3 regions of the Paraeggerthella hominis genome follow, and region 3 is predicted to be linked to each of the others. Evidence: predicted binding sites of a transcription regulator. Region 3 holds the regulator's gene; each other region holds the start of a gene.
The links. Region 3 encodes HrcA, which represses chaperone genes, less so after heat shock. Its sites were predicted from a motif close to TNTTAGCANNCNNNNNNNNNGNNTGCTAANA; they were not measured.
Positions count from the first base shown of each region.

Region 1: a site for HrcA is predicted at 2,070-2,100, ahead of htpG (molecular chaperone HtpG). Genes of this name have one in related genera too.
Region 2: a site for HrcA is predicted at 2,342-2,372, ahead of LQE90_RS06540 (Hsp20/alpha crystallin family protein). Genes of this name have one in related genera too.

Region 1 is NZ_JAJNOQ010000002.1:100,791-104,739, reverse strand. It holds gene LQE90_RS02710 (EAL domain-containing protein) at 1-2,003, shown strand, start outside; gene htpG (molecular chaperone HtpG) at 2,184-3,949, shown strand, end outside.
Region 2 is NZ_JAJNOQ010000004.1:251,715-255,663, reverse strand. It holds gene LQE90_RS06550 (DUF6273 domain-containing protein) at 1-826, shown strand, start outside; gene LQE90_RS06545 (NUDIX hydrolase) at 978-1,592, opposite strand; gene LQE90_RS06540 (Hsp20/alpha crystallin family protein) at 1,761-2,225, opposite strand; gene LQE90_RS06535 (metallophosphoesterase family protein) at 2,499-3,029, shown strand; gene LQE90_RS06530 (thermonuclease family protein) at 3,026-3,796, shown strand; gene LQE90_RS06525 (beta-class carbonic anhydrase) at 3,942-3,949, opposite strand, start outside.
Region 3 is NZ_JAJNOQ010000001.1:192,550-196,498, reverse strand. It holds gene hemW (radical SAM family heme chaperone HemW) at 1-1,090, shown strand, start outside; gene hrcA (heat-inducible transcriptional repressor HrcA) at 1,321-2,382, shown strand; gene dnaJ (molecular chaperone DnaJ) at 2,458-3,594, shown strand; gene LQE90_RS00850 (RsmE family RNA methyltransferase) at 3,666-3,949, shown strand, end outside.

The sequences.
Region 1 (3,949 bases), on a different contig from region 3:
ATCCCGACGATTTCGACTCGGTTGTGGCCGACATCGGCCCCGAATACTACGTGGGCCTTGAGTACACCACAACGTATCGCATGACCAAAAAGGACGGAACGTGGTTCTGGACCATCGACAAGGGGCGCGTCGTGGAGGCCGAGGACGGGCGGATGGCCATTGTCAGCGCGTGCACGGACATCACCGAAGTGATGATGGTTCAGCAGCATCTTGCGGAGCGCAACCGATTTTTGCTGAGCCGCAACGACGAGCTGGCGTTTTTGAACGAAGACATGCCCGGAGGATACCATCGCTGCCTCGACGGCCCCACGCATGACTTCTTGTATATAAGCGATCGCTTTCTTGAGATGTTCGGCTATACGCACGAAGAGATCAAGGAGCTGTTCGATGACAAGTACATGAATATGATCCACCCCGAAGATCGCGAGCGCGTTCTGAAGGGGGTGGCCTCCTTGAAGGAGGGCGATGCGCAGCCGTTCCCCTTGGAGTATCGCATGCGAGCAAAAAGCGGGTATCGTTGGGTGGTTGATCAAAGCCGCTTTTTGGAGTACGAGGGAACGTCGTTTTTGCAGGGCGTTGTGGTCGACGTGACCGAAACGGTTGAGCTTCGCAACATGATGCGCATTTTGATGGAGCATACGCCCAACGACATCGTGCTGCTGTCGTGGTCCGACCGCGAACGCGTGCGCGCACACGTGGTGGCGTGCGGGGTGTCGGGGAAGCACGGTCTTTCCTGCGAGCAGTACGAGAAAGTTGTCTTGGATCATCTGTATGCTCGGTCCGAGGAAGGCGAGCGTCGCCTTGTCGACCTGATTGCTGATAAAATCGAATGCGGGGAAGAGGCTGTTGTCGTTACGAAAGCCCGATTCTCAGGGCAGGAAGACGTTTGGATGCACATTGAAGCGCGCCGGGTCGAGATGCTGCCGGCGAAGCATACGGCCTTGTGCTTGTGCACCGATGTGACCGAAATCAAAGACCGCCAGCAAGAGCTTTGGCTTGCCCAACGAAAGCTCGAGGGCGTTTTGAGCCAGGCTGGCGTGAAAATTTGGGATTGGGATATGGAGAACAATCGACTGGTGCTTTCTCGAAGCGAGGTGGTCGATCGGGTGTTGGGCCATGTCGGTCGCATAGAGGAGAATCTGATGATAGTTGAAGGGTTCGACCTTGAAGACCTTCCGTTTCGTTATGTTCCTCCTGGATATCGGCAGGTGTTCACCAATTTTTTCCGTCGCGTTTACGCTGCGCGGGATCATGCCCGCTTGTCGTTCGAGGCGCCGTTCGAGCTTGACGACGAAACCACCATCTGGCTGGAGACCGCGTGCGAGACCGTGCGCGACGACCGAGGTCGGCCCATTCGCGCTGTGGGGTACTACCTTGACGTGACCGACCGTCGAAACGAGTCCTTGCGCAGCAAGGCGAACGTCGAGGCGCTGCGGCAGCTGAAGGAGCAGAGCGGGCAGTTGGCTAAGATGGCGGAAACGGATGCGCTGACGGGGCTGCGCAATCGGCAGTCCGCCATTCCCAAGATAGAGGGTCGTCTGCGTGCTGTGCGCGAAGGGTCGTTGAACGAGCTGCCGTGCGCGCTGGTCATGCTGGATTTGGATTCCTTCAAGCTGGCCAACGACGTGTTCGGCCACGCTTACGGAGACGAAGTCATCACGCACATGGCCAAATCGTTGCAAGCCGTGTTCCCCGATAACATCGTGTGCCGCATGGGCGGCGATGAGTTCTTGGTGTGGTGCGAGGACGTTGACGTTGCGTCGCTCGAGAACGCCCTTGACCGGGCTTTGCGCGCGATGGAGGTTCGTCGCGTGACGGATGGCCGCACCTTCTTGTTCTCGGCTTCGGCGGGGTATGTTTTGGCGCCGCAGGAGGGCGCTTCGTTCGACGAGCTGTATCGGAAGGCCGATGAGGCGCTGTTCTCGGCCAAGATGAACGGAAAGCGCTCATGTGCGGGGTATTCGCCCGATATGAAAAGCATCCGTTGCGAACTTGCCGAATGATCGAGGAGCAACTGCGGAGTATTGTGCGATGCGCTTGACATCTTTCGAGGTCGGTTTACAATCCTGATTTAGCACTCGAAGGCTGAGACTGCTAAATCAGGATGCTTCCATGCGCGAAGACGGTTGGCAGCTTGGCCCTTTGCATGACAGACGACGAAACGAAAGGGAGCGATGCCGACCATGCGCAAGTTCAAGACAGAGAGCAAGAAACTGCTCGACCTCATGATTAACTCCATTTACACGAACCGCGAGATATTCCTTCGCGAGCTTATCTCGAATGCGTCCGACGCGGTGGATAAGCTGTACTTCAAAAGCCTTACCGACAAAGATATCCAGCTGAGCAAGGACGAGCTGCGCATTCAGGTGTCGTTCGACAAGGATGCGCGCACCGTTACCGTCAGCGACAGCGGCTTGGGCATGACCAAGGACGACCTGGATCTCAATCTGGGCACTATCGCTCATTCCGACAGCATGGCCTTCAAGGCCGATAATGCCGAGGTGCAGGGCGAGGATGTGGACATCATCGGCCAGTTCGGCGTGGGTTTCTACTCCGCTTTCATGGTGGCCAAGAGCGTGCGCGTGGTTTCGAAAGCGTACGGCAGCGACGAAGCGTGGGCTTGGGAAAGCGACGGCGTTGAGGGCTACAGCATTTCCGAGGCGCAGCGCGACGGGCACGGCACCGACGTCATCCTTACGCTCAAGGACAACACCGACGACGACAACTACGATACGTTCCTGTCCGAGTACGGCTTGAAGAACCTGATCAAGCGCTACAGCAATTACGTGCGCTACCCCGTGCAGATGGAAGTTTCCAAGACGCGCGAGAAGCCGAAGCCCGAGGATGCGGGTGACGACTACACGCCCGAGTACGAGGATTACACCGAGGTCGAAACCATCAACTCGATGATTCCCATTTGGAAGCGCCGCGCCTCCGAAGTTACCGACGAGGAGTACAACGAGTTCTACAAGACCGACTTCCACGACTTCTCCGACCCGGCGCGTACGTTCAGCATTCATGCCGAGGGCGCGCTCAGCTACGACGCGCTGCTGTTCATTCCGGGCCGCGCTCCGTACGACCTGTACAGCAAGGACTTCAAGAAGGGCCTGGCCCTGTACAGCTCCAACGTGCTCATCATGGAGAAGTGCGAGGAGCTTTTGCCCGACCATTACAACTTCGTGCGCGGCGTGGTGGACAGCCAGGACCTGACGCTCAACATTTCGCGCGAGACGTTGCAGCACAACAGCCAGCTGCGCGCCATTGCCAAGAAGATCGAGAAGAAGATCACCTCCGAGCTCAAGAAGATGCGCGACAACGACCGCGAGGCGTACGAGAAGTTCTTCGAGGATTTCGGTCGCGGCTTGGAATTCGGCATTTACACGAGCTACGGCATGTTGAAGGACGAGCTGGCCGAGCTGCTGCTGTTCTACTCCGCCAAGCAGCAGAAACTGGTCACGCTTGACGAGTACCTGGAAGCCGCACCGGCTGATCAGAAGGCTATCTACTACGCTGCGGGCGAGAGCATCGAGCGCTTGGGCAAGATGCCCATCGTGAAGACGGTGCTCGAGAAGGGCTACGACGTGCTGCTGTGCACGCGCGACGTGGACGAGTTCTGCTTCCAGTCGATGATGGCGTACGGTCCCGAGCCCGAGCTTGACGCCGACGACAAGCCCATCGAGGGCACCGGCCCCAAGGAGCTCAAGAACGTGGCTTCGGGCGATTTGGATCTGGCCTCCGAGGAAGAGAAGAAGGAAGCCGAAGAAACCGCCAAGGAGAACGAGACCCTGTTCGCGGCCATGAAGGATGCTCTGGGCGATGCCGTGACGAAGGTGAGCGTGTCGTCGCGCTTGAGTGATGCGCCCGCGTGCATTACGGCGGCGGGTCCGGTGTCGCTTGAGATGGAGCGCATCATGGCTCAGATGCCCGATGGGGCCGAAGGCCCGAAATC
Region 2 (3,949 bases), on a different contig from region 3:
TCTGGGAGTTCAGCCCGGTATCACGCTTGATCCGAGCAAGGTTTTGTTGACTACGCCGGCGTCTGCGGCGGCTCCTTCGGGCATTCAGAAGCCTTTGGCCACCGAAGATAACGCTTGGAAACTCACGCTGATCAACGATGCTTGGAAGTTCGATGCGAGCAGCCCTCGCGTTGACGGCGAAAAGATCTCCGTAGAGTATGCGGCCAACGCCTCCCCTTCTGGTCGAATGTCGCGAAGCGCTGCCCTCGATCAGGATGATCGCGTAGTGTCCGCCCTTGTGGTGCGCGGCGGCGATTGGAGGACCGGTACCCCTGTCGGCTACGGCACCGTGGGCAAGGTTTCGGGCGAAAGCGGTTCGGTTTCATTTGAGCTGCCCGCCGATTTCAATAAAGAAACCGACAGGCTTTACCTGTTCGCAGAGCGAATTGGCGAAGGTGCCGAGAGCAATATCGCAACGATGCCCGTAGAAGTGAGCGTTCCCGATGCCGAGGAGCCTCCGGCTCCGGAGCCGAACGACCCCAGCACTCCGGGCGGGGACGCCCCGGGAAATTCCAACGCGTCTGACAAGCCTGTTCCATCGAATCCTGGAAATGCCGGGACGTCTGGGTCCTCGCCTGCGCCGTCTGGCGGCCAGGGCCAGGCCGCCGGGTCGACTGATGCGGCGAAGGTCGTTGCTGCAAAAACGGACAGCCGTGCAGCGGCGCAAGCTATTTCCAAGACAGGAGACGCTGTTTTTCCCGCTGCGGCATTTGCCGGCATTGCCGGTGCGGCGGCAGCGTTGTCGCTGATTGCGGTGCGCGCCTATCGTCGTAAGTTGGAGGGTTAGCAGCCGAAGCGTGCGATGTGCGTTTTTCCGTGATGCGTGCGGGCCTCGCCTGGTTTGAAAACCGAAGGCGAGGCCCGTGCTGGTTTGCTTGCGGCGTGCGAAGGCGCGAAGGCGCGTGGGCCGCTGGTGCGGGGCGTCTTCGTACTGGCGGCTACCGTCTGTGCGCGAAAGCTTCCAGCACCAACTGGACGCGGGTACCCAACGGGGTGGTGTTTTCTGCGAGGAATCGCGGGACGTCGGCGATGTCGAGCAGGAACGGCTCGATGAACTCGGCGGGTTCCGGTTGCGCGTCCGCCGCTTTCTCGACCTGGGCGAACACAACGTGCACGGTCTCGTCGGTTAGCCCCGTGGACGAGAAGCCGGCTTGCGGCAGCGGGTCGATTGCTTGAGCGCCCAGGTTGGTTCGCAGCGCGTACCCTGTTTCTTCGCGAAGCTCTCGATCGACGCATTCCGCCAGGCTTTCTCCCGGCTCCATGAGGCCGGCCGGAAACGCGATGCACCAACTGTTCAGCGGATAGCGAAATTCCCTGATCAGGAGCAGTTTTCCGTCGGGGGTTTGAGGCACGATGGATACGGCGTCGGGAGGAGTTGGGTTCCCGGCGGCATTTGCTTCGAGTGCGCGACGGTAGGCGTCTTCTCCTTTTCTGGATGCGCTTTCGTATTCGTACAGCGATCCGTCCGGCATGGTGTAGGTGAGCACGTACTTCTTGATCCATCCGTCTGCTACCTGTCGGATGTCTTTGAGGCGGGGCGCGGTTGCGGTCACGGGGTCTCCTTAGGCGATTGTTGCATTTTGTATAGTGTAGCAATGAGGCGAGAGGGCGGAGTCATCGACTCCGCCCTCTCGCCTCATTCGTAGAGCAGGGCAGCTTTGGGGCCGCCCTGCTCGTTTCTTTTGCTGCCGTCCGCGTTTTCAGTGCGGTCCGATGCTGTGCTAGCCTTCGATCGAGATGGTCTTCTTCTCCTCGATCTTGGGCTGCTCTTGCTTCTTGGGCACGGCGATCTTCAGCACGCCGTCTTCGAATTTAGCCTTGATGTCGTCTTCTTCGATATCGTCTCCCACGTAGAAGGTGCGGCTGCATTTTCCGCTGAAGCGCTCCTTGCGCACGTACGTGCCCTTTTCATCCTTGTCCTCGGATTCGGATTGCGTTTGCGCGGTGATGCTAAGGTAGCCGTCCTTGAGCTCTGCCTGCACGTCTTCCTTCTTGAAGCCCGGAAGGTCGATGGTCAGCTGGTATGCCTCGTCGGTTTCCTTGATGTCGGTGCGCATGAGGGCGGGCGACATCTTCTGCATTGCCTGCATTGGCGCGGCTGCCGTGTTGAGGAATGCGTCAAAGGGGTCGGTCATCAGCTCGCTGAGAAGGTTGCGGTTCCTGCGCATGGGTACCATCATTGCCATGTTCATCATCTCCATTTCGTGCGGCTTGCGTGCACGTCATGCAGGTACGTCGTCGCATGGGCGTGACTCAAGCCTCGGTTGCGTCGTTTGTTTGTACGATTCATTTATAGTACGCGTTTTAGCACTCGTCAAGCGAGAGTGCTAAAACGTAACATTCTCGTTGACCTTAGGGGGTTTGCAGCATGCCTTTGCGGTTTTGACGCTTCGCTGAAGGAGGGGCTTGCTCTTGGCAGATGGCCTATACTGGTGCGCATTCGAGGAAAGGATGCGCACATGACGGTAATTGGCCTTATATCCGACACTCACGGGAATCTGTCCGATGATGCGCTGGCGGCTATGGCCGACGTTGACCACATCATTCATGCGGGAGACATCGGCAGCCCTGATATCTTGCGTGCTCTGGAGGCGCTTGCCCCCACAACGGCAGTATTGGGGAACAACGATTTCGATGAGTACGGATCGCGCGTGGGTCGGTTCGCGCATCCGGTTATCGACGGCGTACGTTTTCTGGTCGCGCATTACCCGCGCGATGTTCGCATAGGGTTCAACGGGTGCGCGGGGCTTGCTGCGGGCGATCCCATTCCGCAGGTGTGCGTTCACGGGCACACGCACGTTCCGGAATTGCTGACCGGCGCAGACGCTCGTCCCGCGGAGTATTTTCTGTGTCCGGGAGCTGCATTTCGCCCGCGCGGCGGGTTTCCTCGTTGCACGGGGCGGATGGAGGTTGAGAACGGGCGCGTGTTGCGTGTGCGCATCATGTCGTTGAGCGGCGACGTGATCATGAGCGCAGGGGAGCGGGCGTGAGCGACGGGCGCTTTCCGCCGGTGAAGGAGCGGGACGTTCGGCGAGCTGCGCGGCGCATGGCGAAGCGGCTGGGAAAGAGTCCGGCGGGCAGGATCGCAAGCGGTTTGCTGCTGCTTGCGCTGGCGGTTGCCGCATGGGCGGGGCCGCAGCTTGCTTCGTCGGGAGGGGGTTCGCCTGACGGGTCGGGTGCGCGTCCGACTGCGTCTGCCGGGTTGGAGGCCGCGCATGTAACGGAAGATGCGCGCCGCGCTGCCGAGCAGGACGCGAAGCGCTCGACCGACGTTCAGCGTGCGAACGCGGATCCTGCTGCGTTCGACCAGGTGACGGTCCGGCACGTTGTGGACGGCGATACGCTGGCGGTGCTTTTTGCCGATGGCGAGCGAGCGTCGGTGAGGCTTATCGGCATAGACACGCCCGAAAGCGTGGCGCCGCAAAAGGAGCGTAATCGCGAAGAGGGCGTATGGGCGTCCGACCATATGAAGGGGCTTGTGGGCGAGGGCGACACGTTGTGGCTGCAGTACGATACCAGCCAGGTTGACAAGTACGGTCGTCCGCTTGCCTACGTGTGGCGAACCCTGCCCGCCAGTGCCGCCGAGGCCGACGATCCCGCTGTCATCGCGCAGTACATGTTGAATGCCATTCAGGTGATCGACGGCTACGGTCAGCCGAAAACTTATCGTCCCGACACGTATCACGACGGCTTGTTCGCCCAGTGGGGGATCGAGGCCGCCGCGGAAGGGCGCGGGGTGACGTACTTGTGGGCGTAGCGCTGCGAGGTCGCCGACGTCATCGTACGCGCGTCGTCGTGCGCACACTGCTGCAAGCACATTGTCGCCCGAAACGTACGGTTTTCGCGGCAAAACCGTACGTTTCGGGCGACAATGCGTTCTTCGTTGTGCGCGGGGCTTACCCTTAGCAGA
Region 3 (3,949 bases):
GCTGTACCTGCACCTGCCGTTCTGCGTGAAGCGGTGCGGATACTGCGACTTCGCCACGGCGGCGGTGCCGACGGATGCGCCGGAGATCGACGCGTACGTGGACGACTTGGTGCTTCAAGTTCGTCGCAAGGCGAAAGAAGGCGAGCTGGGCTCCGTTGAAACGGTGTACCTCGGCGGAGGGACCCCGAGCCATCTGGGCCTTTCGCGCTTGTCGATGCTGCTGTACACGCTGTCCTTGTCCATGCGGCTCGAGCCCGACGTGGAATGCACCATGGAAGCGAACCCCGAAAGCCTGACCGAGCGCATGGTGCGCGACATCTGGGCGCTGGGCGTGAACCGGCTGTCCATCGGCGTGCAGAGCTTCGACGACGAGGTGCTGCGCACGCTCGGTCGCGCGCATTCCGCCGACGATGCGCGCCGGGCTATCGAAGCGGCGCTGACCCGGTTCGAAAACGTCAGCGTGGACTTGATGTGCGGCATTCCGGGCCAGAGCGACGTTAGCTTCGAGGCGAGCGTGCGCGAAGCCGTTGCGCTCGGGGCGACCCATGTGAGCGTGTACCCCCTCATCGTCGAGCCGCACACGCCGTTCGACGCGGCTGTTCTGGCGGGCGAGCTGGACGAGGTTGACGACGACGTGGAGGCATCGCACATGGAGATCGCCGCGCGGGTTCTGACCGAAACCGGCTTCGAGCGGTACGAGGTGGCCAGCTACGCGCGGCCGGGTTTCGCGTGCCGCCACAACATCGCGTACTGGACGGGCGTGCCCTACCTGGGCCTGGGCCGCAGCGCCGCCACCATGACGCAGAACGCCGAGCGGCGCATGCGGGTGAAGGACGGCGTGGTCACCGACGATCTGGATGCGCGCCAAATGGCGGCGGAAGACCTCATGCTGGGCATGCGCATGACGCGCGGCGTGTCCGACGCGCGCGTTGAACGCGCGGCGGGGCTGCTGCCGCGGGTAGGCGAAACGCTTGCCGACCTGGAAGACCGGGGCCTGGTCGTTCACGAAGGCGGTCGCTGGCGACCCACGGAACGCGGGTGGCTTTGCGGCAACGAGCTGTACGGGGACCTGTTCGATCTTGCTCCGTAAGCGCCTCGAGGGGAGCGATCCGCACCTCGGCGTCTTCGTGCTCGACGGTGTCGCAGGTCCCGATTTGCGCCCACGTTCGCGGTCGTCTGCCTTCCGGCGGCTCCGATTTGGCGGCGAGCCGCCGCGTTCTGTGACGCTTCCGTTGAGATTCTCCATAATTGTCACCTTTTTTAGCACTCTCTTGCATCGGCTGCTAAAATGACACGTTGGTATTGCATCGCCTGGTGCCGATGAAGCGGCGGCTTGAGCGGTGGAAGAGAGAGGAAAGGTGGAGAAGCGTGCTTTCGGATCGAAGGCAAAGGGTGCTTGCAGCCCTCATCGAAGAATACGTCGCGCGCGCTCTGCCGGTGGGCTCGCGCACGTTGACGGAGCGCTACCAGCTGGGCGTGAGCCCCGCGACGGTGCGCAACGAACTGTCGGTTCTCGAGGACGGCGGCTATATCGCGCAGCCGCACACGTCGGCGGGGCGCATCCCGACCGATCACGGGTACCGCGCGTTCGTCGACAACCTGCTGCAGACCGACCTTGCGGGCGACGATGATCGTTACAGCCCCGTGGTGGACCAGCTGCGCCGCAGTGCGAGCGAGCTGGACGCCCTGCTCGAGCAGACGTCGTCGGCTCTGACGCGCTTGACCGACTGCCTTTCCATCGTGATCGCCCCCTCGGTCCTCAACCTGCATATCAAGCAGCTTTCCCTGATATCGCTGTCGTCCATGAGGGCGCTCGTGGTGCTGGTGACCGAAGACGGCCAGGTGTTCAATCGCCAGATGGAGTTCGCCGAAGAGGTTTCGGGCGACGATCTGGCGCACGTGCAGCATTTCCTGAGCGACGTCTTCACGGGCAAGTCGCTCCAGGAAATCGAAGACGGGCTGGGGCAGGGCATGGTCGAGGCGTTTCGCGACCCGCTCGTGCGCATGGCGCTCGACGAGGTTCTGTCGTGCTTGCAGGAAAGCGAGCAGTCGCGCGCGCATCGCCTAGGCGTAAGCTCGCTGCTCAGCCAGCCTGAATTCAGCCAGTCGCAGGCGTTGCTGCCCGTCATGCAAGTGCTCGAGGACGACACGGTGCTCCTGCAGATCATGGACGAGGCGTCCCGTCAGGCTGCCGGCGTTCCAAGCGTGCGCATCGGCAGCGAAAACGATGCCGCGGCGCTTTCGGGCGTGTCGGTGGTGGCAAGCCGGTACGGACGGGGCGAGTCTGCCGGCGTGGTGGCCGTGGTAGGCCCTACGCGCATGGATTACTCGAAGGTTATCCGCGCGGTGCGCATAGCAAGCTCCGCGCTCGAAGACGTATAGCAGTTAGGTAGAAGCAAAAACGAGTGCAGCGGAAGGGGCGGTCCTTCCGCTGGTGAAGAAAGGTTTCAACGACAGATGGCCAAGGATCTGTACGAAGTTCTGGGAGTGTCGCGGGACGCGAACGAAGACGAGATCAAGAAGGCGTTTCGCCGCCGCGCGCGCGAGCTGCACCCCGATGTAAACAAAGCCCCCGATGCCGAGGACCAGTTCAAAGAGCTCAACGAAGCGTACGACGTGCTGTCCGATCCGGCGAAGCGCGCGCAGTACGACCGGTTCGGGACCATGCCGGGCGCGGCGGGCGGCGGCAACCCCTACGGCGGCGGTTACGTGGACTTCGAGGATTTGTTCGGCGGCGGCTTCGGCATGGGCGACATCTTCAGTTCGTTCTTCGGCGGGCAGGCCGCTGGCCATGCGCCCCAGCGCCGCGAAGGCCGCGACATGGGCGTCGGCTTGCGCCTGACGCTTGAGGAAGTGGCCGCTGGAGCCAAGAAGGAGATCGTGTACGATCGCCTGGCTCCGTGCCCCGACTGCGACGGCTCGGGCTTGGGCCCCGACGGTCGCGAGGTCGTGTGCCCCGATTGCAACGGGCAAGGCCGCGTGGTCACCGTGCAGCGTACGTTCTTGGGCGACATGCAGACGGCCACCACGTGCAAGACCTGCGGCGGCACCGGCCATACTATCGAGAACCCGTGCCCGGAATGCGAGGGCCAGGGCCGCGTGCCCGACCGCCAGCGCGTGACCGTGGAGGTTCCCGTGGGCATCCGCGATTCCCAGCAGCTTCGCCTGTCCGGCTTCGGCGAAGCAGGCATGCACGGCGCGCGTCCGGGCGACCTGATCGTAACCTGCCGCATCCAGCCGCATGAGTTCTTCGAACGCGATGGCGACAACCTGCACGCGCGTGCGAACGTGTCCATCGTGCAGGCAACGCTCGGTTCGGAAATCGAGATCGACGGCATCTTCGAGGACGAGAAGGTGCAGGTTCGCATTCCCGAAGGCTGCCAGAACGAGCAGGTGGTGCGCGTGAAGGGCTGCGGCATGCCGCGCTTCCGCAGCGACGCGCGCGGCGACATGTTCGTGCATGTGAACGTGCAGGTGCCCAAGAAGGTCACCAAGAAGCAGCGCGAGCTTTTGGAGCAGCTGGCCGAGGAGATGGGCGAGGACGTGGCCGACGAGCGCACGCCGTTGCAGAAACTGCGCGACGCGTTCCAGTAGGATCGTCGGCCTGCCGGCCGATGCGCCCACTTGTATCACCCTGCGACCGTTCGACCTGCGAGGTTCCCCGTATGTCCCTGCCACATTTCTACCTGCACGACCAGGTGATCGCCGACGAGCCCGCCGAGTCCTTCCCGTTGCGCTTGGCACGCGACGATGCCAAGCATGCGCGCGTGCTGCGCCTTGCTCCGGGCGAGCACATTGCCGTGGTGGATGCCGCGCAGGACTATTTCGAATGCGAGATCGTGTCGTTTTCCGACCAGATTCCCCTGGTGCGCGTAGCCCAGCGGTTCGAGCGCGGCTCCAACGGGCCCTCGGTGGTGCTCGTGCAGGGCCTTGCCAAGGGGGACAAGAT